One region of the Streptomyces sp. NPDC002795 genome, then DNA from elsewhere that is predicted to be linked to it. Evidence: riboswitches for the same ligand, from Rfam matches in the RefSeq annotation. Region 1 holds a riboswitch; each other region holds the start of a gene.
The links. Region 1 has a riboswitch for cobalamin ahead of ACFYWS_RS17615 (ABC transporter substrate-binding protein). Riboswitches for the same ligand answer to the same signal wherever they lie in the genome.
Positions count from the first base shown of each region.

Region 2: linked by a shared signal. The riboswitch ahead of ACFYWS_RS36990 (cobalamin biosynthesis protein) and the one ahead of ACFYWS_RS17615 (ABC transporter substrate-binding protein) in region 1 are both predicted to bind cobalamin.
Region 3: linked by a shared signal. The riboswitch ahead of ACFYWS_RS18580 ((2Fe-2S) ferredoxin domain-containing protein) and the one ahead of ACFYWS_RS17615 (ABC transporter substrate-binding protein) in region 1 are both predicted to bind cobalamin.

Region 1 covers NZ_JBIAQB010000005.1:337,304-344,467, forward strand. The annotation lists gene ACFYWS_RS17595 (acyl-CoA dehydrogenase family protein) at 1-215, opposite strand, end outside; gene ACFYWS_RS17600 (enoyl-CoA hydratase/isomerase family protein) at 273-1,064, opposite strand; gene ACFYWS_RS17605 (CaiB/BaiF CoA transferase family protein) at 1,093-2,355, opposite strand; gene ACFYWS_RS17610 (GntR family transcriptional regulator) at 2,607-3,278, shown strand; cobalamin riboswitch at 3,287-3,477, shown strand; gene ACFYWS_RS17615 (ABC transporter substrate-binding protein) at 3,513-4,565, shown strand; gene ACFYWS_RS17620 (FecCD family ABC transporter permease) at 4,562-5,638, shown strand; gene ACFYWS_RS17625 (ABC transporter ATP-binding protein) at 5,635-6,411, shown strand; gene ACFYWS_RS17630 (L-threonylcarbamoyladenylate synthase) at 6,418-7,038, opposite strand.
Region 2 covers NZ_JBIAQB010000017.1:59,395-66,558, forward strand. The annotation lists gene ACFYWS_RS36965 (alpha/beta hydrolase) at 1-1,017, opposite strand, end outside; gene ACFYWS_RS36970 (class II aldolase/adducin family protein) at 1,094-1,777, opposite strand; gene ACFYWS_RS36975 (lysozyme) at 1,969-2,718, shown strand; gene ACFYWS_RS36980 (anion permease) at 2,923-4,197, shown strand; gene ACFYWS_RS36985 (hypothetical protein) at 4,220-4,441, shown strand; cobalamin riboswitch at 4,519-4,663, shown strand; gene ACFYWS_RS36990 (cobalamin biosynthesis protein) at 4,701-5,663, shown strand; gene ACFYWS_RS36995 (cobyric acid synthase) at 5,660-7,164, shown strand, end outside.
Region 3 covers NZ_JBIAQB010000005.1:535,399-542,562, reverse strand. The annotation lists gene ACFYWS_RS18590 (hypothetical protein) at 1-18, shown strand, start outside; gene ACFYWS_RS18585 (PepSY-associated TM helix domain-containing protein) at 164-1,636, shown strand; cobalamin riboswitch at 1,889-2,011, shown strand; gene ACFYWS_RS18580 ((2Fe-2S) ferredoxin domain-containing protein) at 2,073-2,459, shown strand; gene ACFYWS_RS18575 ((2Fe-2S)-binding protein) at 2,456-3,130, shown strand; gene ACFYWS_RS18570 (hypothetical protein) at 3,164-3,412, shown strand; gene ACFYWS_RS18565 (hypothetical protein) at 3,654-3,947, opposite strand; gene ACFYWS_RS18560 (haloacid dehalogenase type II) at 4,039-4,806, opposite strand; gene ACFYWS_RS18555 (LacI family DNA-binding transcriptional regulator) at 4,945-5,940, shown strand; gene ACFYWS_RS18550 (RpiB/LacA/LacB family sugar-phosphate isomerase) at 5,991-6,455, shown strand; gene ACFYWS_RS18545 (MFS transporter) at 6,581-7,164, shown strand, end outside.

The DNA.
Region 1 (7,164 bases):
TCGGTGACGGCGAGCCGGTCGACGTTGCGCAGGGCGTGGCCGCCGTACTCCTGCGGCCAGGTCATGGCGGTCATCCCGCGGCCGGCCAGTTCGCGGCTGAAGTCGCGGTCGAAGGAGCGGAGCCAGGCGTCGCTGCGGGGTGTGTAGCGGCCGGCCTCCCGCCACTCGGCGGCCAGGGCGCGGGCGGCGGCCCGAGCGGTGTCGGTCGGGGACATACGGGAGGTGCCTCCTGAAGCTGAAGGTCCGGTGGTGGGGAGGGGCGTGGGCGGCCGTCAGGAGCCCGTGTACGTACCGGTGCGCTTCTCGCGGAACGCGTCGTAGGCCTCGCGGGAGTCGTCCATCGATGTCACCACGGCCATGTGGGAGGAGATCAGGTCGAGCGCGGTGCGCAGGTCGTGGTGGGCGCCCTGGCGCACGGCGCGCTTGATGATGGCGAGGGCCGCGGGCGGGCGGGCCACGAGGCGGGCGGCGAACGCGTACACCTCGTCGAGGAGGTCCGCGTCGTCGAAGACGTCCTCGACGATGCCGAGCCGCTTGGCCTCGGCCGCGTCGACGAAGTCGCCGGTCCACAGCAGGCGCAGCGCTGCCGCCTGGCCGACGACGCGGGGCAGCAGCCAGCAGCCGCCGTCACCGGGGACCAGGCCGACCTTGATGTAGCCCTCGCAGAAGCGGGCGGAGCGGCCGGCGAAGCGCAGATCGCACAGCAGGGCCATGTCCATGCCCGCACCGACGGCGGGCCCGGTGACGGCCGCGAGGACCGGCTTGTCCAGGTCCTCAAGCGCCCGTGCGACCTGGTGCACCCGCTCGGTGAGCAGCCTCTTCTCCTGGATCGGGGTGCGCTGCTCGCCCTTGAAGTCGGCGAGGTCGACACCGGAGCAGAAGGCGTCGCCTGCGCCGGTGACGACGATGACGCGCACCTCGGGGTCGGCGTCGGCGCGGCGCAGGGCCTCGGCCCAGGCGTCGGCCATGTCGAGGGTGAACGCGTTCTTCCGGTGCGGGCGGTTGAGGGTGATGGTGGCGATGTGGTCGCGGGTGGAGTACAGGAGGTCTTCGTCCGCGGACATGGCGGATCCTTCCGTCGGGTGGCTGTTCTCAGGCGGCGGTCGCGGCGGTCGGCTCGCGCGCCACTCCGGTGTCGAAGAGGGCGGCGGCCTCCGTGCCGGGCAGGCCGAGCTCGGCGAGGACCTCGCGGGTGTGCTCGCCCAGGTGCGGGGCGGGGCGCAGCGGGCCCTCGTCCTCGCGCGGGGACGCGCCGGCGGCGGGTTCGGTCATCCGGACCGGTGGCCGGCCGAGCAACAGCGGCCCCTCGGTGGGGTGTTCGGTGCGCTCGAAGAAGCCGGTGGCGCTCAGGTGCGGGTCGGTGAAGAGATCGTCGAGTGTGTTGACGCGGGTCGCGGGTATGTCGCGGGCGTCGAACTCGGCCTGCCACTCGGCCGTGGTGCGCAGCAACAGCTCGGCGTTGACCATCGAGTAGAGGGTGTCGATGTGCTCGGTGCGCTCCGTGATGGTGCGAAAGCGCGGGTCGTCGGCGAGCGCGGGGCGGCCGATCGCGGTGAAGAAGGCGCGCCACTGGGCGTCGGTGTAGATCATGACGGCGAGGTGGCCGTCCTTGGTGCGGCACGGGCGTCGGTGCGGGGAGCTGGTGCGGGCGTAGCCGGTGGGGCCCGTGGGCGGGTCGAAGACGCGGCCGCCCTGCTGTTCGAGGAGGGTGAACGAGGCCATGGTCTCCAGCATCGGGACCTCGACGGCGCGGCCCCGGCCGGTGATCTGACGCCCGTGCAGCGCGGCGAGCACGGCCGCGGCCCCGTACACGCCGACCGTCTTGTCGGCCGCGGCCTGCCGCACGTACTCCGCGCCGCCGTCGCCGCCCTGGAGTGCGGCGACGCCTCCGGCGGCCTGGATGACGTCGTCGTAGGCCGGCCGGTCGGAGTCGGGGCCGCCGGCGGCGAAGCCGCGGAACGCGCAGTGGACGAGGCGCGGGTTGCGGGCCAGGGCGGACTCGGCCGTGAGCCCGAGGCGGCGGGCGGCCGCGGGGCGGAGGTTGTGCACGAGCACGTCGGCCGAGTCCACGAGGGCGGCGAGGACGGGCGCCGCGCCGGGCGCCTTGAGGTCGAGGGCGGCGCTGCGCTTTCCGCGGTTGGTGTTGAGGAAGGCGGGGCCCATGCCATTGCCCCGGGTGTCGCCGATGTAGCGGACGACGTCGCCTGCGGGCGGCTCGATCTTGATGACGTCCGCGCCCCACTGGGCGAGCAGCAGGGTGCAGTACGGGCCCATCAGTGTCGAGGTGATGTCGACGACGCGGACGCCGTCGAGCGGCCGGCCCGCGGGAGATCCACCGCCGCTCTCCGCCGCCACTGCGGCTTCGGAATTGTCTACCGATTCTGCCGGTTCCTTCGGCGCCATCGCCGAGTCCTCCTCTGAAATCGGCCGCTGATGGCGTGCATTGAAGCCATCAACAGGTTTCATTTCGGGGCGTTCACCACTGAACGGGACATCCATCCGAGCAAGATTGGATGCAATCTGACTCACGGTGCGGCATCATGTCAATGCCCCAGTCGGCACAGGGGAGTTAGAGTCGACAACCCTCGGAGGGAAGGCAGGCAACAGTGACGGCTCAGGCGGGGGCGGAACGTCTGGACGCGGTGTCCGGTGCGGTGGCCCAGGTGGTGGAGGAGTTGCGGGCGATGCTGTTCGCGCGCGATCTGACGCCGGGCAGCCCGGTACGGCAGGAGGCGCTGGCCGCGCGACTCGGGGTGAGCCGGGCACCGGTCCGCGAGGCGCTGCGGGTGCTGGCCAGCGAAGGCGTCCTCGATCACGTCCGCAACGTCGGATACCGCGTGAAGGTACTGACCGCAGCCGAGTTCGAGCAGACCTATTTGATGCGGCGGGTCCTGGAGGCAGAGGTACTGCGTCGACTGCCGCCCTTCTCGGCCTCCGCCCTGGAGCGACTCTCCGCCGTGAACGAGCGGATCGCGGAGGCGTCGGCCCGCGGCGACCTCACCGCCATGGCCCGCCTCAACTCGGACTTCCACTTCCGCATGTTCACCGCGTCGGGCCTGGACCTCGTCGTCGCCGAGCTGCGCCGCGTCTGGCAGCTGAGCGACGGCTACCGGGCCTACCTCCTGCACGACCCGACGTCGCAGAAGCGGATCGTCGACGAGCACGCGGAGATGGTCGAGGCGCTCCGCGTGCGGGACCACGAACGGCTCGTCTCCCTCATGGACCACCACCGGGACGGAACGCGCCCCCAACTGGAAGCGGTCTTCACACCCGCGTGATAGCTTCGCTGAGCCAGTCGTACCTTTGTGTGTTTTTCTACGCACACGGGTCAGGGAATCCGGTGTGAACCCGGAACTGACGCGCAGCGGTGAGGGTGACGGGCGGAGCCACTGCCACTGGGCCGGCACATCGGTCTGGGAAGGCGCTCCGCGCGGACGACCCCGAGTCCGAAGACCTGCTGGCGGCCTCCAGTGCCGCGTGGCGTGGGGGCGGACCGTAGGCCGGCTCCGCGTATGAGCCCTGGACGCGAAGGAACTTCCGTGCTGTTCGCACGTCAACTCCGCCGATGCGCACCGCTGTTGGCGCTCACCCTACTGCTCACCGGGTGCGGCACGACCGCCGCCACCGAGGACGGTGCCGCCGGTGGCGGCGGTGTCACGCTCGACAACTGCGGCAAGAAGGTGCGGGTCGAGCACACCCCACGCCGGGCCGTCGCCCTCGACCAGGGCTCCGCCGAGATCATGCTCTCGCTCGGCCTGGAGGACCGGATGGCCGGCACCGGCACCTGGACCGACCCGGTCCCCGAGGAGCTGGCGAAGGCCAACGCGAAGGTGCCGCGCCTGGCCGACCGCTACCCGTCGTTCGAGAAGGTCCTCGGCACCGAACCGGATTTCGCCGCCGCCTCCTTCACGTACACCCTCGGCAAGGGCGGTGTGGCGCCGCGCGCGGAGTTCGAGAAGCTCGGCGTGCCCACGTACCTCTCCCCCAGCGACTGCACGGGCAAGGACAACGGCGACGGGGACGGCGTGCGGACCAAGACCCTGGGGCTCGACGTCGTGTACGGCGAGATCCGCGATCTGGCGCGCGTCTTCGACGTGGAGGAGCGCGGCGAGAAGCTGATCGACAGGCTCAAGTCCCGGGTGCGCACGGCTACTTCGGGGGTCGACGCGCATGGCGTGGACGTCCTGTACTGGTTCGCCAACTCCGACTCGCCCTACATGGCGGGCTGTTGCGGCGCCCCCGGCGTCATCACCAAGGAACTCGGGGCGCGCAATGTCTTCGACGACACGCGCGCGGAGTGGCCGCAGGTCAACTGGGAGACCGTCGCCGACCGCGATCCAGATGTGCTGGTCATCGGCGATCTGACGCGCCGCTCGCAGTCCGCGGAGTCGGCCGCGCAGAAGATCAGGTTCCTTGAGTCCAACCCCGTCACCAAGCACATGACCGCCGTGAAGAAGAAGCGGTACGTGCGCCTGAGCGGGCAGGCCATGAACCCGACCATCCGGACGGTCGAGGGCGTGGAGCGGGTGGCCGCGGGGCTGCGCGAGTTCGGGCTCTCGCGGTGACGGCCCGCACGGTCGCGGCTCACGCGGTACCGGCGGCCTTGCCGCGGGCCTCGCCCCGGTTCTCCGTTCGCGCCACGCTCGCCTGGGCGGTCGCCATCGCCGTGCTGTGCGCCTCCGTGGCCTTCGCCATCACCCTCGGTCCCGCGCAGATCCGGGTCGGCGACGTCTGGGCCGCGGTCGGTGACCGGATGGGCCTCGCGACCTCGGATCTCTCGCCGATCCGGGACGGCATCGTATGGAATCTGCGGCTGCCGCGGACGCTGCTCGCGGCGGTGTGCGGGGCGGGGCTCGCGGTGTGCGGCACGGTGCTTCAGGCGCTGCTGCGCAATCCGCTCGCCGACCCGTTCGTGCTCGGTGTCTCGTCGGGGGCGTCGACCGGGGCCGTGCTCGTGGTCGTGCTCGGGCTCGGCGGGGGCGCCGTCTCGGTGTCGGGCGGCGCGTTCGTCGGCGCCGTCTGCTCCTTCGCCCTGGTGCTGGTGCTCAGTCACACGCTGGGCGGCAGCACGGACCGGGTGGTGCTGTGCGGGGTCGCGGCGATGCAGCTGTTCTCGGCGCTGACCTCGTTCGTCGTGCTGACCTCGGCGGACGCGGAGACCACACGCGGTGTGCTGTTCTGGCTGCTCGGCTCGCTCAGCGGGGTCGGCTGGACCGAGGTGTGGCTGTGCCTGGCCGTGCTCGCCGTCACGCTCGTGGTGTGCCTGGCGTACGGGCGCACCCTGGACGCGTTCGCCTTCGGCGCGGAGGCGGCGGCCACGCTCGGTGTCCGGGTGGCCCGCACCCGGATCGTGCTGCTGTGTGTGACGGCGCTGCTGACGGCGGCCCTGGTCAGTGCGGCGGGCGCGATCGGCTTCGTCGGCCTGGTGCTGCCGCACGCGGCGCGCGCCCTGGTGGGTCCGGGGCACACCAGGCTGCTGCCGGTGACGGCGCTGGCCGGGGCGGTGTTCCTGGTGTGGGTGGACACGGTGGCGCGGACGGTGCTCGAACCGCAGGAGGTTCCGGTGGGTGTGGTGACATCGCTGATCGGTGTGCCGGCGTTCGTGCTGGTGCTGTACCGCGGGCGGGGTGTTCGGTGACGGCGGGGCTGCGCGCGGAGCGCGTGTCGTGGTCGCCGGGTGGCACGCTGGTGCTCGACGGGGTGTCCGTGGCGCCGGAGCCCGGCACCGTCACCGGTGTCCTGGGGCCCAACGGCTCGGGCAAGTCGACTCTGCTGCGTCTGCTGTCCGGGGTGCTCGCCCCGGACAGCGGCGTCGTCACCCTCGACGGTGACCCGCTCGCCTCGGTGGGCCGCCGGCAGGCCGCGCGGCGCATCGCCATGGTGCAGCAACAGTCCGACGCCCAGGTCGAGTTGACCGTCGCCGACGTCGTACGTCTCGGCCGGGTACCGCACCGTCGCGCCTGGCAGCCCGCTTCGGCGACCGACGAGGCGGCCGTGCGCTCCGCCCTGGAGCGCAGCGGACTCGCCGACCGGGCACACCGCCTGTGGCACACACTGTCCGGCGGCGAGCGCCAGCGGGTGCAGATCGCGCGGGCGCTCGCTCAGGAGCCGCGCGAGCTGCTGCTCGACGAGCCGACCAACCACCTCGACATCCAGCACCAGCTCGAACTACTCGACCTGATCGGCGCGCTGGGCATCACGTCCGTCGTCGCCCTGCACGACCTGAACCTCGCCGCCACCTACTGCGCGCGCGTCGTCGTGCTGCGCGAGGGCCGGGTGGTGGCGGCCGGGGAACCGGGCGACGTACTGACCGAGGAACTGATCGCCGACGTGTACGGGGTGCGCGCCGAGGTCACCCGCCCCGGCGCCCGCCCGCACATCCGCTACTTGGGCACGACGACGCCTGCGTGAGCGGGGTCACTCGAAGCGCTCGGTGTCCCCCGCCCCGCGCCGTACGATCTCGGCCTCCCCGCCGGAGAAGTCGATGACCGTGGTGGGCACGGTGCCGCAGTCGCCGGAGTCCACGACGGCGTCCACCACGTGGTCGAGCTCCTCCTTGATCTCCCAGCCCTGCGTCAGCGGGTCCTCCTGGCCGGGCAGCAGCAGCGTGCTGGACAGCAGCGGCTCGCCGAGCTCGGTGAGCAGCGCCTGCGTCACCACGTGGTCGGGGATGCGCACGCCGACGGTCTTCTTCTTCGGGTGCTGCAACTGCCGCGGCACCTCACGCGTCGCGGGCAGGATGAAGGTGTAACTGCCGGGCGTGGCCGCCTTGATGGCACGGAACACGTCATTGTCGATCTGGACGAACTTCCCCAACTGGGAGAAATCCTGGCAGACCAGTGTGAAATGGTGCCGGTCGTCGAGCTGTCGGATCTGGCGGATCCGGTCGACGCCCGCCCGGTTGCCGAGCCGGCAGCCGAGCGCGTAGCAAGAGTCCGTGGGGTAGGCCACGAGCGCGCTGTCGCGGATGCCGTCGGCGATCGCGGAGATGAGGCGCGCTTGCGGGTTTTCTGGGTGCACGTCGTAGTACCTGGCCATCCGGCGAGGGTACGGGATCGGACGCGCCACGCCGGGGTACACGAGGGGCGAATCGGGCACGTACGCGCGACAATCCCGACACCGGCCCACCCTGCCCTGGCCCCCGCGCGCCCACGGACCCCATAC
Region 2 (7,164 bases), on a different contig from region 1:
CGGGCGGCGGTCCGCCAGGCGGCGGGAGAGCACCCACGGGGACACCTCGTCGCCGGGGCCGTGGACCAGGAGCGTGGGGACCTTGAGGGAGCGCGGGTCCGCGGCCTCCGAGAGGCGGTCGCCGCTCAGGCCCGTGCGGCCCTGCGCGGCGCGGACCGCGAGCGGGAGCAGCGGTCCCGGGGTGCGGCGGGCGCGGGCCAGGGCGCGCAGCGTCACCTCCCAGCTGAGCACCGGCGAGTCCAGGACCAGGCCCTTGACGCGGTCGCGCAGCGCCGAGTGGGCCGCCGCGTGCAGGGCCATCGCGGCGCCCGTGGAGAAGCCGAGCACGATGACGTCGCGGGCGCCGTAGCGCACGGCGTAGCGGATCGCCGCGTCGAGGTCGCGCCACTCCGTCTCGCCGAGGTGGCCGAGGCCGTCCGGGGAGCGGGGCGCGCCGAGGTCGCCGCGGTAGGCGAGGTCGAGCACCGGGAACTGGTGGTGGTGCAGGAACTCCATGAGGTTCATGGGGTGTTCGCGGGTGGTGCCGAGGCCGTGCACGGTGATCACCCATGTGTCGCGGGTGCCGGGCACGAACCAGGCGGGCAGCGCGCCGAGTTCGCCGGGCACGTCGACGTCGGCGTGGTCGAGGCCGAGTGCGGCCTTGGGGTCACCGATGTGCACCTGGGGCGTGAGCCAGGCCCTGGCGCCGGGTTCCAGGGTGCCGTGGGTGACCCGCTCCAGGCGGCGTACGACGGTGTCGGCGGAGGTCGTGGCCGATTCGACGACCGGGCCGACCACCGCGTGGTAGCCGTCGCCCCGTAGCCCGTAGGTGCCGGGGCGCAGCGAGGCCAGGTCGCGGGTCAGGGTGACCTGGCCCGCGGCGGTGGCGTGCACGGTGAGTCTCGGCTCGGTGGGCAGCGGGCGGCCCGGGGCTGCCTTGAGCGCCGCGTCGCTGGCCAGGCGGCCGACGGCGATCGCGGCGGCCGAGGCCCCTATGACGGTGGTGACGGCAGCGGCCGTCGCTCTGGCGGTGCGCACCCGTCCAGTGTCGGCGTCCGCGCCCGCCCCGGCCAGTGGGGCGACGGCTACGGGTGACGCGAACAGCGCGAACCGGTCACCGGGTGGCGCCCCGCTGCCCGTATCCGCTCAGCCGCTCCTCCACCTCGCGCAGCTGCTCCCCGGTCAGCAGCGACGGGGTCAGGCCGGGGACGGAGTGGGCGGTGAGCCACAAGCGGCACATCCACTCCAGTTGGGCGGTGCGGTCGTAAGCGGCGGCGAGAGTGGCTCCGTATGTGAGAGTGCCGTGGTTCTGGAGCAGGCATCCCGTGCGGTCGGCCAGGGCGAGCAGCATGTTCTCGGCCAACTCCTGGGTTCCGTACGTGGCGTAGGGGGCGACCCGGACGGGGCCGCCGAGCGTCGCGGTCATGTAGTGCACGGGTGGGAGTTCGGGCACGAGCGTGGAGACCGCGGTGGCGTGCACGGCGTGGGTGTGCACGACGGCGCGGGCGTCGGTGTGCCGGTAGACCGCGAGGTGCATGGGGAGTTCGCTGGTCGGCTTCAGGGCGCCGGCCCGCCGTTCGCCGTCGAGGCCGACGGCGACGAGATCGTCCGGGCCGAGGTCCTCGTACGGGACGCCGGTCGGTGTGACGAGGACCGTGTCGCCGTCCGCCCCGCCCACTCGTACCGAGACGTTGCCCGAGGTCCCGACGACCAGGCCGTCGGTCACCGTCCGACGGGCCGTCAGCACCAGTTCCTGCCAAGCCTCGTCGAGTTCCTGAAGCTGTGTCATGGCGCGCATCCTGCCAGCCGCCCGGAGCGTGGCCGGGGCGGATCCGTACGGAGTCCGATCTTCCGGAATGCCCCATATGGGGATTGATCACTCTCTGATGTTATTTGGCTGACCTTGGCCGGGTAATTAATGATCTCTCGCTACTCTCTGGGAGTTCCCTGGGGATTTGTCATGCACGTCGTCACTTTCGGGGGGTATTCATGGCTCTCAGTCTCACCGCGTCCCCGCGCCGCCGCCGCGCCGCCGCACTCACGTCCGTCGCCGCACTGACCATCGGCGGCACCCTGCTCACGGAGCTGCCGGCACAGGGCGCGGGCAAGCCGCGCGGGAACGACGTCTCGTCGCACCAGAAGAACGTGAACTGGCAGAGCGCGAAGAACAAGGGCGCCCGGTTCGCCTACGTCAAGGCGACCGAGTCGACGAACTACCGCAACCCCTACTTCTCCCGGCAGTACAAGGGCGCCCGGAACGCGGGCATCATCCGCGGCGCCTACCACTTCGCGCTGCCGCAGAAGTCCTCCGGCAAGGCGCAGGCCTCGTACTTCGTGCGCAACGGCGGGGCCTGGCGGCGCGACGGCTGGACGCTGCCGCCCGCGCTCGACATCGAGTACAACCCGTACGGCAAGGGCAAGCACCCCTGCTACGGGCTGCGGAAGTCGACGCTGGTGTCCTGGATCAAGTCCTTCAGCAACGAGGTCGTACGCAAGACAGGGCGCCGTCCGGTCATCTACACCAACGCGCGATGGTGGAAGCAGTGCACCGGCAACAGCGGGGCGTTCGCCGGCAACCACGCGTTGTGGCTCGCCCGGTACGACAAGAGCGCGGGCGCACTCCCGGCGGGCTGGACCTACTGGACGTTCTGGCAGTACGCCGACAAGGGCCGGCTGCCAGGTGATCAGAATCTCTTCAACGGCTCGATGACCCAGCTCAAGCGGTTCGCGAGGGGGTAGCCGAAAGACCCGGCCGAAGGTCCCCGGAGCCCCTGGTTCCGGGGCTGCGGGCACCTCGAACCGGAACCCGCGGCGCCACCTCGCGGCAAGCGGAGCGAGGCCCCTCCGGTTCGGGTCACCGCGACGCCCGACCCAGTTCATCTTCCGTTCACTCGGGCTCTTTACGTTCCAAGAGCCACTGACGTCCAACCGAAGCCTGGGTAAATGGAACACATCACGCTGCTCCTAGCGATCGTGATCGTTACCGCGCTGGTCTTTGATTTCACCAACGGTTTCCACGACACCGCCAACGCGATGGCGACGACCATCTCGACAGGCGCTCTCAAGCCGAAGACGGCGGTGGCCATGTCCGCCGTGCTGAACCTCGTCGGAGCATTCCTCTCCGTCGAAGTCGCGAAGACGATCTCCGGCGGCATCGTCAATGAGGACGGCCTCAAAACAGAGGTCATTTTCGCGGCGCTTGTGGGCGCCATCCTCTGGAATCTGCTGACCTGGCTGCTCGGCCTGCCGTCCAGCTCCTCGCACGCCCTGTTCGGTGGCCTCATCGGCGCCGCGGTCATGTCGATGGGCTGGTCCTCGGTCAACGGCGGCACGGTCGTCTCCAAGGTGCTGCTGCCCGCGGTGGCCGCGCCGCTCGTCGCCGGCATCGCCTCGATGCTGGCCACCCGCCTCACGTACCGCATCAGCAAGAAGACGGACGAGCGGGCGACCGCCAAGGGCTACCGCGCCGGGCAGATCGCCTCCGCGGGCCTCGTCTCCCTCGCGCACGGCACGAACGACGCGCAGAAGACGATGGGCATCATCACCCTCGCCCTGATCACCGGCGGGGTCATCGCGCCGGACGCCGACCCGCCGATGTGGGTCATCGTCTCGGCCGGTGTCGCCATCGCGCTCGGCACCTACCTGGGCGGCTGGCGCATCATCCGCACCATGGGCAAGGGCCTCACCGAACTCGCGCCGCAGCAGGGCTTCGCCGCGCAGACCAGTGCGGCGACCGCGATCCTCGCCTCCTCGCACCTGGGCTTCTCGCTCTCCACCACGCAGGTCTGCTCCGGCGGTGTGATGGGCGCGGGCCTCGGCCGCAAGGGCGGCGTCGTCCGCTGGTCGACCGCCTCCCGGATGTTCATCGCGTGGGGTCTGACGCTGCCGGCCGCGGGCCTGGTGGGCGCGGGCGCCGAGTTCCTGACCAAGCAGGGCCCGTGGGGCATCGGTCTCACCGCCGCGCTGCTCGTGATCGGCTCCGGCATCATCTGGAAGCTGTCGCGCCGCAACTCCATCGACCACACCAACGTGACGGCGGACGAGCCGCACGCCGCCCCCGCCCAGGAGGCTCCGGGCGTCGTGACGACCGCGATCGCCTCGGTCACCCCGCCGCCGACGGGCACGGTCGAATCGGCCGAGTCCGAGGCGAAGATCTCCGACCGCCCGAAGGCCGGTGCGGTGAGCGACCCCGCGCGCCCCGCCGGCGCCACGCTGTAGTGCAGAAGGAAGCAGGGCAGGAATGAACATCGACTGGGCGGCCCTCGGCTCCGTCTTCGGCGTCTCTCTCGTGGTCACCGTGGCCCTCGTCGGCCTGTTCACCCTCGGCATCGTGGGCCTCTCCAAGCGGGAGTCGGCGGCGCGCGACGGTGGCTCGGCGGCGGCTCTGACGTCCGGGGCGTATGTCTGCTTCGCGCTGTGCGCGGCGGCCGTGGCCTACGGGATCTATCTGATCGTGGCCTGACAGGCAGTCATAGGTGAGCGGGGTGCGGGACGTGCGACGTCCCGCACCCCGCTTGCGTGATCAACAGCAAGTTGACGTGCCAACTCGGAGCGTGGTGGACTTCCCCCGCCATATACGGCAGCAGTTGAGGAAGCCGGTGCGAATCCGGCGCGGTCCCGCCACTGTGAACCCCCTGCATCACTCGGGGTGAGCCAGGAACTCTCGCTGCCGGTCTCTTCGAACCAGGGCGTGGACACCCTGAGTGAGGACACCTACCGCCATGTTCGCCCCGCGCGGCACTTGGCGGCACGAGCGCGTGTACGCGTGCGGTGCCGCCGCCGGAATCTTCGCCGACCTTCTTCTCGGCGATCCGCGCCGTGGGCATCCCGTCGCCGGATTCGGACGCGCCGCCTCGGCCGTCGAGCGCGGCCTGTGGCGGGACCACCGTGGCGCGGGCGCCCTGCACACCGCGGTGTGCGCCGGTGGCGCCGCCGCTCTCGCCGCTGCCGCCTCCCGTGCCGTACGCCGCTCCCCCGCCGCCACCGTCGCGCTGACGGCCGCCGTCACCTGGGCCGTCGTCGGCGGCACCTCGCTGGGCCGGGAGGCGCGGGCGGTCGGATCCGCGCTCGACGCCGGGGACGTGGAGCTCGCGCGGGAGCTGCTGCCCCGGCTGTGCGGCCGCGACCCGCAGGGGCTCGACGCCGACGGGATCGCCCGCGGCGTCGTCGAGTCCGTCGCGGAGAACACCTCCGACGCCGTCGTGGGCGCGCTCGTGTGGGGCGCGCTCGGCGGGGTGCCGGGCCTGGTCGCCTTCCGCGCCGTGAACACGCTCGACGCGATGGTCGGGCACAAGTCCGTGAAGTACCGGCGGTTCGGCTGGGCCTCGGCCCGCCTCGACGACGTGGCGGGCTGGCCGGGAGCGCGCCTCACCGGCGCCCTGGCGGTCCTCGCGGGCGGCAGGCCCCGGCAGGCGCTGGACGCGTGGCGTGCGGACGCGCGGCGCCATCCCAGCCCGAACGCGGGCGTCGTCGAGTCCTCCTTCGCGGGGGCGCTCGGGGTGCGGCTCGGCGGGACCTTGGCGTACGGCGGCCTGGTCGAGCACCGGCCGGTGCTGAACGCGCCGGGGCGCGCGGTCGAAGTGCGTGATGTGGATCGGGCCGTGCGCTTGTCACGGCGGGTGTCTCTGTTGGCGTTGGGAGTCTGTGTGGGTGCGCGACTGGTACGAGCACGGGGGCGGCGATGACCGGCGGAGGACTGCTCGTCGCCGGAACCACCTCCGACGCCGGGAAGAGTGTCGTCACCGCCGGGATCTGCCGGTGGCTGGTGCGCCAAGGCGTGAAGGTCGCGCCGTTCAAGGGGCAGAACATGTCCCTGAACTCGTTCGTGACCAGGGAGGGCGCCGAGATCGGGCGCGCGCAGGCCATGCAGGCGCAGGCCGCGCGGGCGGAGCCGAGCGCGCTCATGAACCCCGTCCTGCTCAAGCCCGGCAGCGACCGCAGCAGCCAGGTCGTCCTCATGGGCAAGCCCGTGGGCGAGCTGAGTGCGCGCGGCTACCACGGCGGTCGGCAGGCGGCGCTGCTCGACACCGTCGTGGGGTGCCTGGAGGAGCTGCGCGCCACCCATGACGCCGTGATCTGTGAGGGCGCCGGGTCGCCCGCCGAGATCAACCTGCGGCGCACCGACATCGTGAACATGGGGCTCGCGCGGGCCGCGCGGCTGCCGGTGCTCGTCGTCGGCGACATCGACCGGGGCGGTGTCTTCGCCTCGTTCTTCGGGACCACGGCGCTGCTCGCGCCGGAGGACCAGGAGCTGCTCGCCGGGTACCTCGTCAACAAGTTCCGCGGCGACGTGAGCCTGCTGGAGCCGGGGCTCGACATGCTCAAGTCCCTTACCGGGCGCGACACTTACGGTGTCCTGCCGTTCCAGCACGGTCTCGGCATCGACGAGGAGGACGGGCTCCGGGTATCCCTGCGGGGCTCCGTACGGGAGTCGGTCGTAGCGCCGCCCGTGGGCGAGGACGTGCTGCGGGTCGCCGTGTGCGCGGTCCCTCTGATGTCGAACTTCACCGATGTGGACGCGCTGGCCGCCGAGCCCGGTGTCGTCGTGCGGTTCGTGGACCGGGCCGAGGAGCTCGTCGACGCGGACCTGGTCGTGGTGCCGGGCACGCGCGGCACCGTGAAGGCGCTGGAGTGGCTGCGTGAGCGCGGGCTCGCGGACGCCCTCGCGCGGCGGGCCGCCGAGGGGCGGCCCGTGCTCGGTATCTGCGGTGGCTTCCAGCTGCTCGGCGAGACGATCGAGGACGAGGTCGAGTCGCGGGCCGGTGTCGTCGACGGGCTCGGGCTGCTTCCCGTACGCGTACGGTTCGAGGCCGAGAAGACCCTCTCCCGGCCGGTGGGCGAGGCGCTCGGCGAGTACGTCGAGGGGTACGAGATCCATCACGGCGTCGCCGAAGTGCTGGGCGGCGAGTCCTTCCTGGACGGGTGCCGGGTCGGGTCCGTGTGGGGGACGCACTGGCACGGCTCGCTGGAGTCGGACGGCTTCCGGCGGGCGTTCCTGCGGGCCGTCTCCGACGCGGCGGGGCGGCGGTTCGTACCGGCGCCGGACACGTCGTTCGAGGCGCTGCGGGAGGAGCAGCTCGATCGGCTCGGGGATCTGATCGAGCGGCATGCGGATACGGACGCGCTCTGGCGGTTGATCGAGGGGGGTGCGCCGGCGGGGTTGCCGTTCGTGCCGCCGGGAGCACC
Region 3 (7,164 bases), 200 kb from region 1:
GGGGACGCTGTCGCCTGACGACAGCCGGTTCACCCGAGGCTGCGCCGCACCCTCGGGCGTCGGCCGTGCGGCCGAGTCCCCATGCAACGCACCGGATCCGGATGCGCCCAGGCCCGAGCGGCCCGCGCCCTGATTCCGTGCTGCCCGAAACTGGAGGACCACGTTGTCCCTCACCTCCGAAACCTCCGAACCCTCAGACACATCCGATTCCTCCGATTCCTCCGACGCCTCCGACGCCTTTGAGCCGCGCTCCGCGGAAGAGAGCCGTCAGGGCCCGCCCGCCGCCCGGTCCGCCTGGGCGTCGCTGCGCCCGCTCGTGCTGCGGCTGCACTTCTACGCCGGGGTGTTCGTCGCCCCCTTCCTGCTCGTCGCCGCGGTCACGGGCCTGCTCTACGCGGGCTCGTTCCAGGCCGAGAAGATCGTGTACGCCCATGAACTGAACGTCCCCGTGGGGAAGTCCGAGCTGCCGATCGCCGATCAGGTCGCCGCCGCCCGCAAGGCCCACCCGGAAGGAGACATCAGTGCCGTGCGGCCTTCGCCCGAGGCCGGGGCGACGACCCGAGTCATGCTCTCCGGCGTCGCGGGAGTCGACGCCGACCACACGCTCGCGGTGTTCGTGAACCCGTACAACGGAGAGGTCCGCGGCGCCCTCGAACAGTACGGATCGACCGGCGCGCTGCCGCTGCGCACCTGGATCGACGAGCTCCACCGCGACCTCCACCTCGGTCAAGTGGGCCGTCTGTACAGCGAGTTCGCCGCCAGCTGGATGTGGGTGATCGCGGGCGGCGGCCTCGTTCTCTGGTTCGGTCGGCGCCGCTCCCGTCGCGCGATCCGCGGCGCGACCGGCCGCAGGCGCACCCTGTCGCTGCACGGATCGGTGGGTGTCTGGGCTGCGCTCGGGCTCTTCTTCCTGTCCGCGACGGGCCTGACCTGGTCGACGTACGCAGGAGCGAACATCACTGACCTGCGTGCCGCGCTCGGCCAGACGACGCCGACCGTCTCCGCGGCCGTCACCTCCGGTGGTGAACACGCCGGGCACGACATGGGCGGATCCGGATCCGCGAGCGGTGCCGGTGGCAGCGACGTGGGGCTGAACGCGGTGCTGAAGGCGGCCCGCGCCGAAGGCCTCTCGAACCCCGTGGAGATCGTCCCGCCCGGCGACACATCCTCGGCGTACGTCGTCCAGCAGATCCAGCGAAGCTGGCCGGAGAAGCAGGACGCCGTGGCCGTCGACCCGGCGAGCGGCGAGGTCACGGACGTGGTGCGGTTCGCCGACTACCCGGTGCTCGCCAAGCTGTCCCGCTGGGGCATCGACCTGCACACCGGCAACCTGTTCGGCATCGTCAACCAGATCGCCCTCGCCGCTCTCGCGCTCGCGGTGGTGTTCCTCATCGTGTGGGGCTACCGCATGTGGTGGCAGCGCGGGCGCGGCTCCGCCTTCGGCCGCCCGGTCCCACGCGGTGCCTGGCAGCAGGTACCGCCGTACGTCGTGGTGCCGTTGATGGTGGCGATCGCCCTGCTCGGCTACTTCGTGCCGCTGCTCGGCATCCCGCTCGCGGCGTTCATGCTCTGCGACATCGCGCTCGGAGAGATCGCGTACAGGCGGGGGAAGCGCACGTATACGCCGGCCGCCTGAGGCGGGCCGGTGAGCTTCTCGCCCCTGGTGCCGGAGTCGGCACCAGGGGCGAGGACCTCAGAGTCTGTCGGCGCACGTGTCGTCCGTGCACGGGCAACCGGCAGGTCTTCTTCGGACTCGCGGGCACACCCACCCGAAAGGGCGGGCCTCTGGTGTCGTCGCTTCCCGGACGCCGCGTGCGCGACGCGCCACAACGTCCGCCCAGCCTGGGCCGGATGACATGATGACCCTGAACACGGGCGACGGCGGCCCGAGGAAACCGGTGCGAATCCGGTGCGGTACCGCCACTGTGATCGGCGAGCGGATCCCGGAAGGCCACTGCCCCGCGGGGGTGGGAAGGCCGGGACGAGCGCGGACCCGAGAGCCAGGAGACTCACGCCGCCGCCCCCTCGAAGCGATCCGGGGCGGAACTCCCCGGCGAGAGGGAGGATGCGGCATGCCTGAACGGCTCGCCGAAGAGACGGCCCCCGTAACGGATCGGGCGGTTCCCTGCCGCGTGGTCGTGTGCCGCGACTGCTGTTGCGGAACGGTCAAGGTCAACGGTGATCACGGAGCGCAGACGGCGCGGTTGCGCGAGATCGCGCCGACACGCATCTCCGAGTGCCTGGACGTCTGCGAGCAGGCCAACGTCATCGTCGTACAGCCCTCGTCCGCGGGGCGGGCGGCCGGAGCGCGGCCGGTCTGGCTGGGCCTGGTCAACGACTCCGACGCCACCGAGGACATAGCGGACTGGGTGCGGGCCGGCGGACCGGGTGTGGCGCCGTGCCCCGAGATCCTGGGCCTGTACGTCATCGCTGCGCCGCGCCGGGCCAAGACCTCATGAGCGAAGTGCCGCCGGAAGAGGTGGCCGAGGCGCTGCGCGACGTGGCGTCGCGCCTGGGCGGTTTCTTCGCCCTCGACACGATCCCGACGCGGCCGCCCGACGTACGGCTCACCGACGCCGGGCTCTCCGCACGGGCCCAGGCGGTCAACGACCACTACGCCACCACCGAACCCCGCATCGGCGCCTCCATCGCCCACCTGGGCCTTGCGGCCCGCCTCTGGTCACCGGTCCTCGCCTGCGCGCTCGTACACGGGATCGTGCCGTCGATGAGCACGGTGGAATGGTCCGGGGAGGGCTCGGCGCTCCGCCTGCCCCGCCCCGAGGGACGACGCCCGTCGGGACCGGCCGCCTCGCTCGCCGACGCGATCCACGCGGAGGTGGACGGCGTCCTGGCGGCGGTCGAGGACGGCCTGACCGTCAAGGTGGCGCCGCGCCTGCTGGCCGGCAACTCCGCGTCCGCGCTCGTCGGTTCGGCGGCGCAACTGCTCAGATCCCGGCCCGACCTGCGTACGGACGTCAGGCATGTGACGCAGGAACTGCTGGAGACGGGCCGACTGCGGGGGACGGGACGGATCACCGGCCCCGATCTGGCGTTCCGGCGGCGCAGTTGCTGCCTCTTCTACCGCGCGCCCGGCGGCGGCAAGTGCGGAGACTGCTGCTTGGTGCGGTGATCGCTGCACGGCACCAGTGGAGCCGGCACGTGGATGACGGCCGACGGTTTCGAGGTCCGCCAGGACGTGCTCGACCAGATCGTCCAGCGGAACATCAGGCCGCCGAACATGGCCTCGGAACGCTCGGCGCCGAGGAACAACCTCACGTTCCACGAGCACCTGGGCCTGCCCAACGACCGCGTCCTCGCGATGGCCACGACGGACGCGGCTCGCGCGCTGAGCCTTCACGGGACGGTGACCCGCTCGTGGATCTCGGGGCGCTGCAGTCCGTCGAGACCGTGATCGCGGCGGGCAGGCACCATGGCGTGGGTGGTAACTCGTAGCAGAGGCAATGGAGTTGCTCAGTATCAGGGCGCCTCGCACGGGTCCTCGCCCGGAGCCAGTGACCGGGTGTCCGCCGCCAGACAGGATGAGTACACCCGGGACGGAGTGGGCCGCGGCTCCGGTTCCGATGCGGAAACCATGGCGATGACCACGCCAGCAGTGACCACCACCACCAACGCGGCGAGCCAGACGCCGCGGATCACCCTTCACCGCCGAAGCGGTCGTGGAGCGCATCGCGGCAATCGTCCTCGTCGGCGCTCCGCACGTGCGAGAACGACACCACTCCGCCCTTCTCGCCGTCCTGCTCGTTCTCGGCCAACTGCCTCTCGATCCCCGCGATGAGCTCGGCGCACCGGGCGCTGACGGGCTTCTCGGGTGGCGGGTCGGGTTCCGAGGCGGCTTTCAGCCCGTAGGTGGCGGCGAGGCCGGCCGCGCACAGCACCGCCCATGCGGCAACCCATGTGCGGCGGCTGGTCGGTATCGGTCTGGGCACCCCGGCATCCTACGAACAGTCTCGGCGGACGTTCACCGAATCGCGGCTTCCTCTTCGGCGCGCACCGTGCAGCTGCCGTGTCCACCGCAGTTCACCCCGGGCACGGCTCCAAGTGACGGTCCGCGGTCCAGGGCCGGTCGCCCACGAGGCTCGCCAACTGGATCAGGTCTCCCGCCACCAGGTCCCAGTCCGCGTCGGGGGCCAGGTCCTTCGTTTGCGTAGGCCCGTACTCGGTCGGCCGCGCGATGAACGCGGTCCGAAGGCCCGCGTCCCGGGCGGCCCGCAAGTCTTCGTTGTGGGCCGCCGCGAGCATGACCTGGTGGGGGCGCAGCCCCAGGAAGGCGGCCGCCCGCTCGTAGGCCTGTCGTTGCGGCTTGTAGGCGCGGGTGACGTCGGAGGCGACGATGACGTCCCAGGGGAGGCCCGCGTGCTTCGCCAGGCGGGACAGGAGCGCGAGGTTGCCGTTCGACAGTGCTCCGGTCGTTACGCTGCGGGCGAGTTGCTCCAGGCCGGGTACGGAATCAGCCCACGCGGGCAGCCGGTGCCACGCCTCGTTGAGCCACGTCAGCTCGACCTCGTCGAAGGCGGCGGGGTCGATTCCTTGCTCGGCGAGGACGGTCCGCAGGTTCTCCGCGTGGAGGACGTCGAGCGGAGCGAAGTCACGTTCGCCTGTGCGTACGGGTTCCATCGCCGGCTGGTACAGCTCCCGCCAGAGCATGGCGAACGCCGTCCCGTCGAGCGTCAGGCCGTGACGCGCGGCGAAGGTGTCGACGGCCGCCGAGACTCCGGACCGCCAGTCGACGACCGTGCCGAAGGTGTCGAACAGCACGGCCTCGACCTGTTGGATTCGCCCATCCACTGAATTGACCCTTCGTAGGCGCACGCCGAACCCTTGCCCGAGGACCGGCCCGTATGCGATCTTAAAGTCATCCACGCTATGGAAACGTTTCCATGAGGTTCGCGGGGAGACGGAACCCACAAGGAGGTGGAGCAACGGATGGCCACGATCAAGGACGTCGCGGCGCGGGCCGGGGTCGCGCTGGGGACCGCGTCGCGGGTGCTCAGCGGGAGCAGTCAGACCTCGGCCGATTCGCGGGCCCGGGTGCTGGCGGCGGCCGCCGAGTTGGGCTACGTCGCCCACGGCCCCGCCCGTGCGCTGCGGCGTGCGCGCACCGACGTACTGGGGCTGCTCGTCTCGGACATCCGCAACCCGTTCTTCTCCGAACTGGCGCACGCCGCCGAGCAGGAGGCCCGCCGGCACGGCTACACCGTCCTGCTGGCCAACGCCAACGAGGACGCCGACCAGGCCGACGCCTACCTCCAGACCTTCGCCTCCCAGCGCATCGACGGCCTGCTGTTCGCCCCGCAGAGCACCGTGTCGCCGCAGCTCGCCGCCACGGTCGCCTCCGGTCTTCCGCTCGTCTTCCTCAACCGCACCATCGAGGGCATCGACGCGCCGATGTACGGGACGGACAACGCCCAGGGCGTCGGGCAGGTCCTCGACTGGTTGCGACGGCGCGGGCATCGCGACGTCGCCTTCATCGGGGGCCCTGACACCATCTCCACCGGCGCCGAGCGCCGCGCCGCCTACCTCGCAGGGCGAGAACAGCACGGCATCAGCACCGACGAAGGGCTCATGGAGGCCGGTGACTTCCTCGCCGACGGGGCGGCCAAGGCCATGAACCGCGTGCTCGACCGGGGCGTCCCGTTCACGGCAGTGTTCGGCGCGAACGGTCTCACCACGCTGGGCGCCGTGCGTGCGCTGCGCGAGCGGCTCGGCGTCGAACGGGCGGCCCGGATCGAGATCGTGTCCGTCGACGACCTCGACTGGTTCGAGTTCGCCTCGCCGCCCATCAGCGCGGTCCGCCAGGACGCGGCGGAGATCGGACGGCTCGGCGTACGCGGAGTCGTGGACCTCATCGCCGGGCGTGAGGCGACCGGACAGCGCGTCCCCACGACCTTCGTCGACCGGGCGCCCAAAGCCCAACAGTGAGTGTCCGCACGGCACTTGCGTACACGGAAATTCGAAAGGCAGGACACCACATGAGGGTCGCCCTCGGAGCGGACCACGCCGGTTTCGCGCTCAAGGACACCGTCCGGCAGGCCATCGAGGCGCTCGGGCACGACATCGTGGACTGCGGAACCCACAGCAGCGAACCCGTCGACTTCCCCGACATCACCCGCGCCACGTGCGAGCCGGTGCTCAGCGGCGCCGCCGACCGCGCCGTGCTCGTGTGCGGCACCGGACAGGGCGCCGTCATGGCGGCCAACAAGCTGCCCGGCATCCGCTGCGGACTCGCCCACGAGCCGTACTCCGCCCATCAGTCGGTCGAGCACGACGACGCCAACGCCATCGCCATGGGCGCCTGGCTCGTGCCGCACGCGCTCGTGCCCGACATCGTCCGCGAGTTCCTGGGCGCCACCTTCGACGACGACGCGGACACCCGCCGCCGCGTCGCGAAACTCAACGCCCTCGACGACCTGACGAGCACGCCCACGACCGCCTGACGCGTCCCCCTCCCGCCGCACAGGCACCGCACCACCCCCGCTCCTTTGCCCAACGCCCGCGCGCAGTGCGCGCCGCGCGTCCCCTCGGCGTACCCGCACGTGCCCCGAACCCGCAGGAGATCCCCATGTCCACCCGCACCCCCGCCGGGCAGCCAAGCGTGCTCGGCTCCAAGGACCGCGTCAAAACCGCGATCGCCGCCGCCTTCGGCACCAGTGTCGAGAACTACGACTTCATCGCCTACGGCACCGCGTCCGCCCTGTACTTCGGCGCCGTGTTCTTCCCCGACAGCGACCGTTTCGTCGGGACCCTGCTCTCGTTCGCCACGCTCGCGGTCGGCTTCGTCATGCGCCCGCTCGGCGGCGCCGTCGGGGGCTACTTCGCCGACAAGTTCGGCCGCAAGCCCGTCCTCGTGGCCGCGATGATCGTGATGGGTGCGGCCACCTTCCTCATCGGCGCGCTCCCCACGTACGAACAGGTGGGTGTGCTCGCCCCGGTCCTGCTCACCGTGATCCGCATGGTCCAGGGCCTCGCCTTCGGCGCCGAATGGGGCGGGGCGATCACCATGGCGTACGAACACGCGCCCTGGCACCGGCGCGGCATGTTCGCCGCGATACCCCAGTCGGGCAACCCACTTGGCATCGCCCTGGCCAGTGGTGTGTTCGCCTGGAGTGCCACGCTGGAGGGCAGTTGGCAGTGGCGGACCCCGTT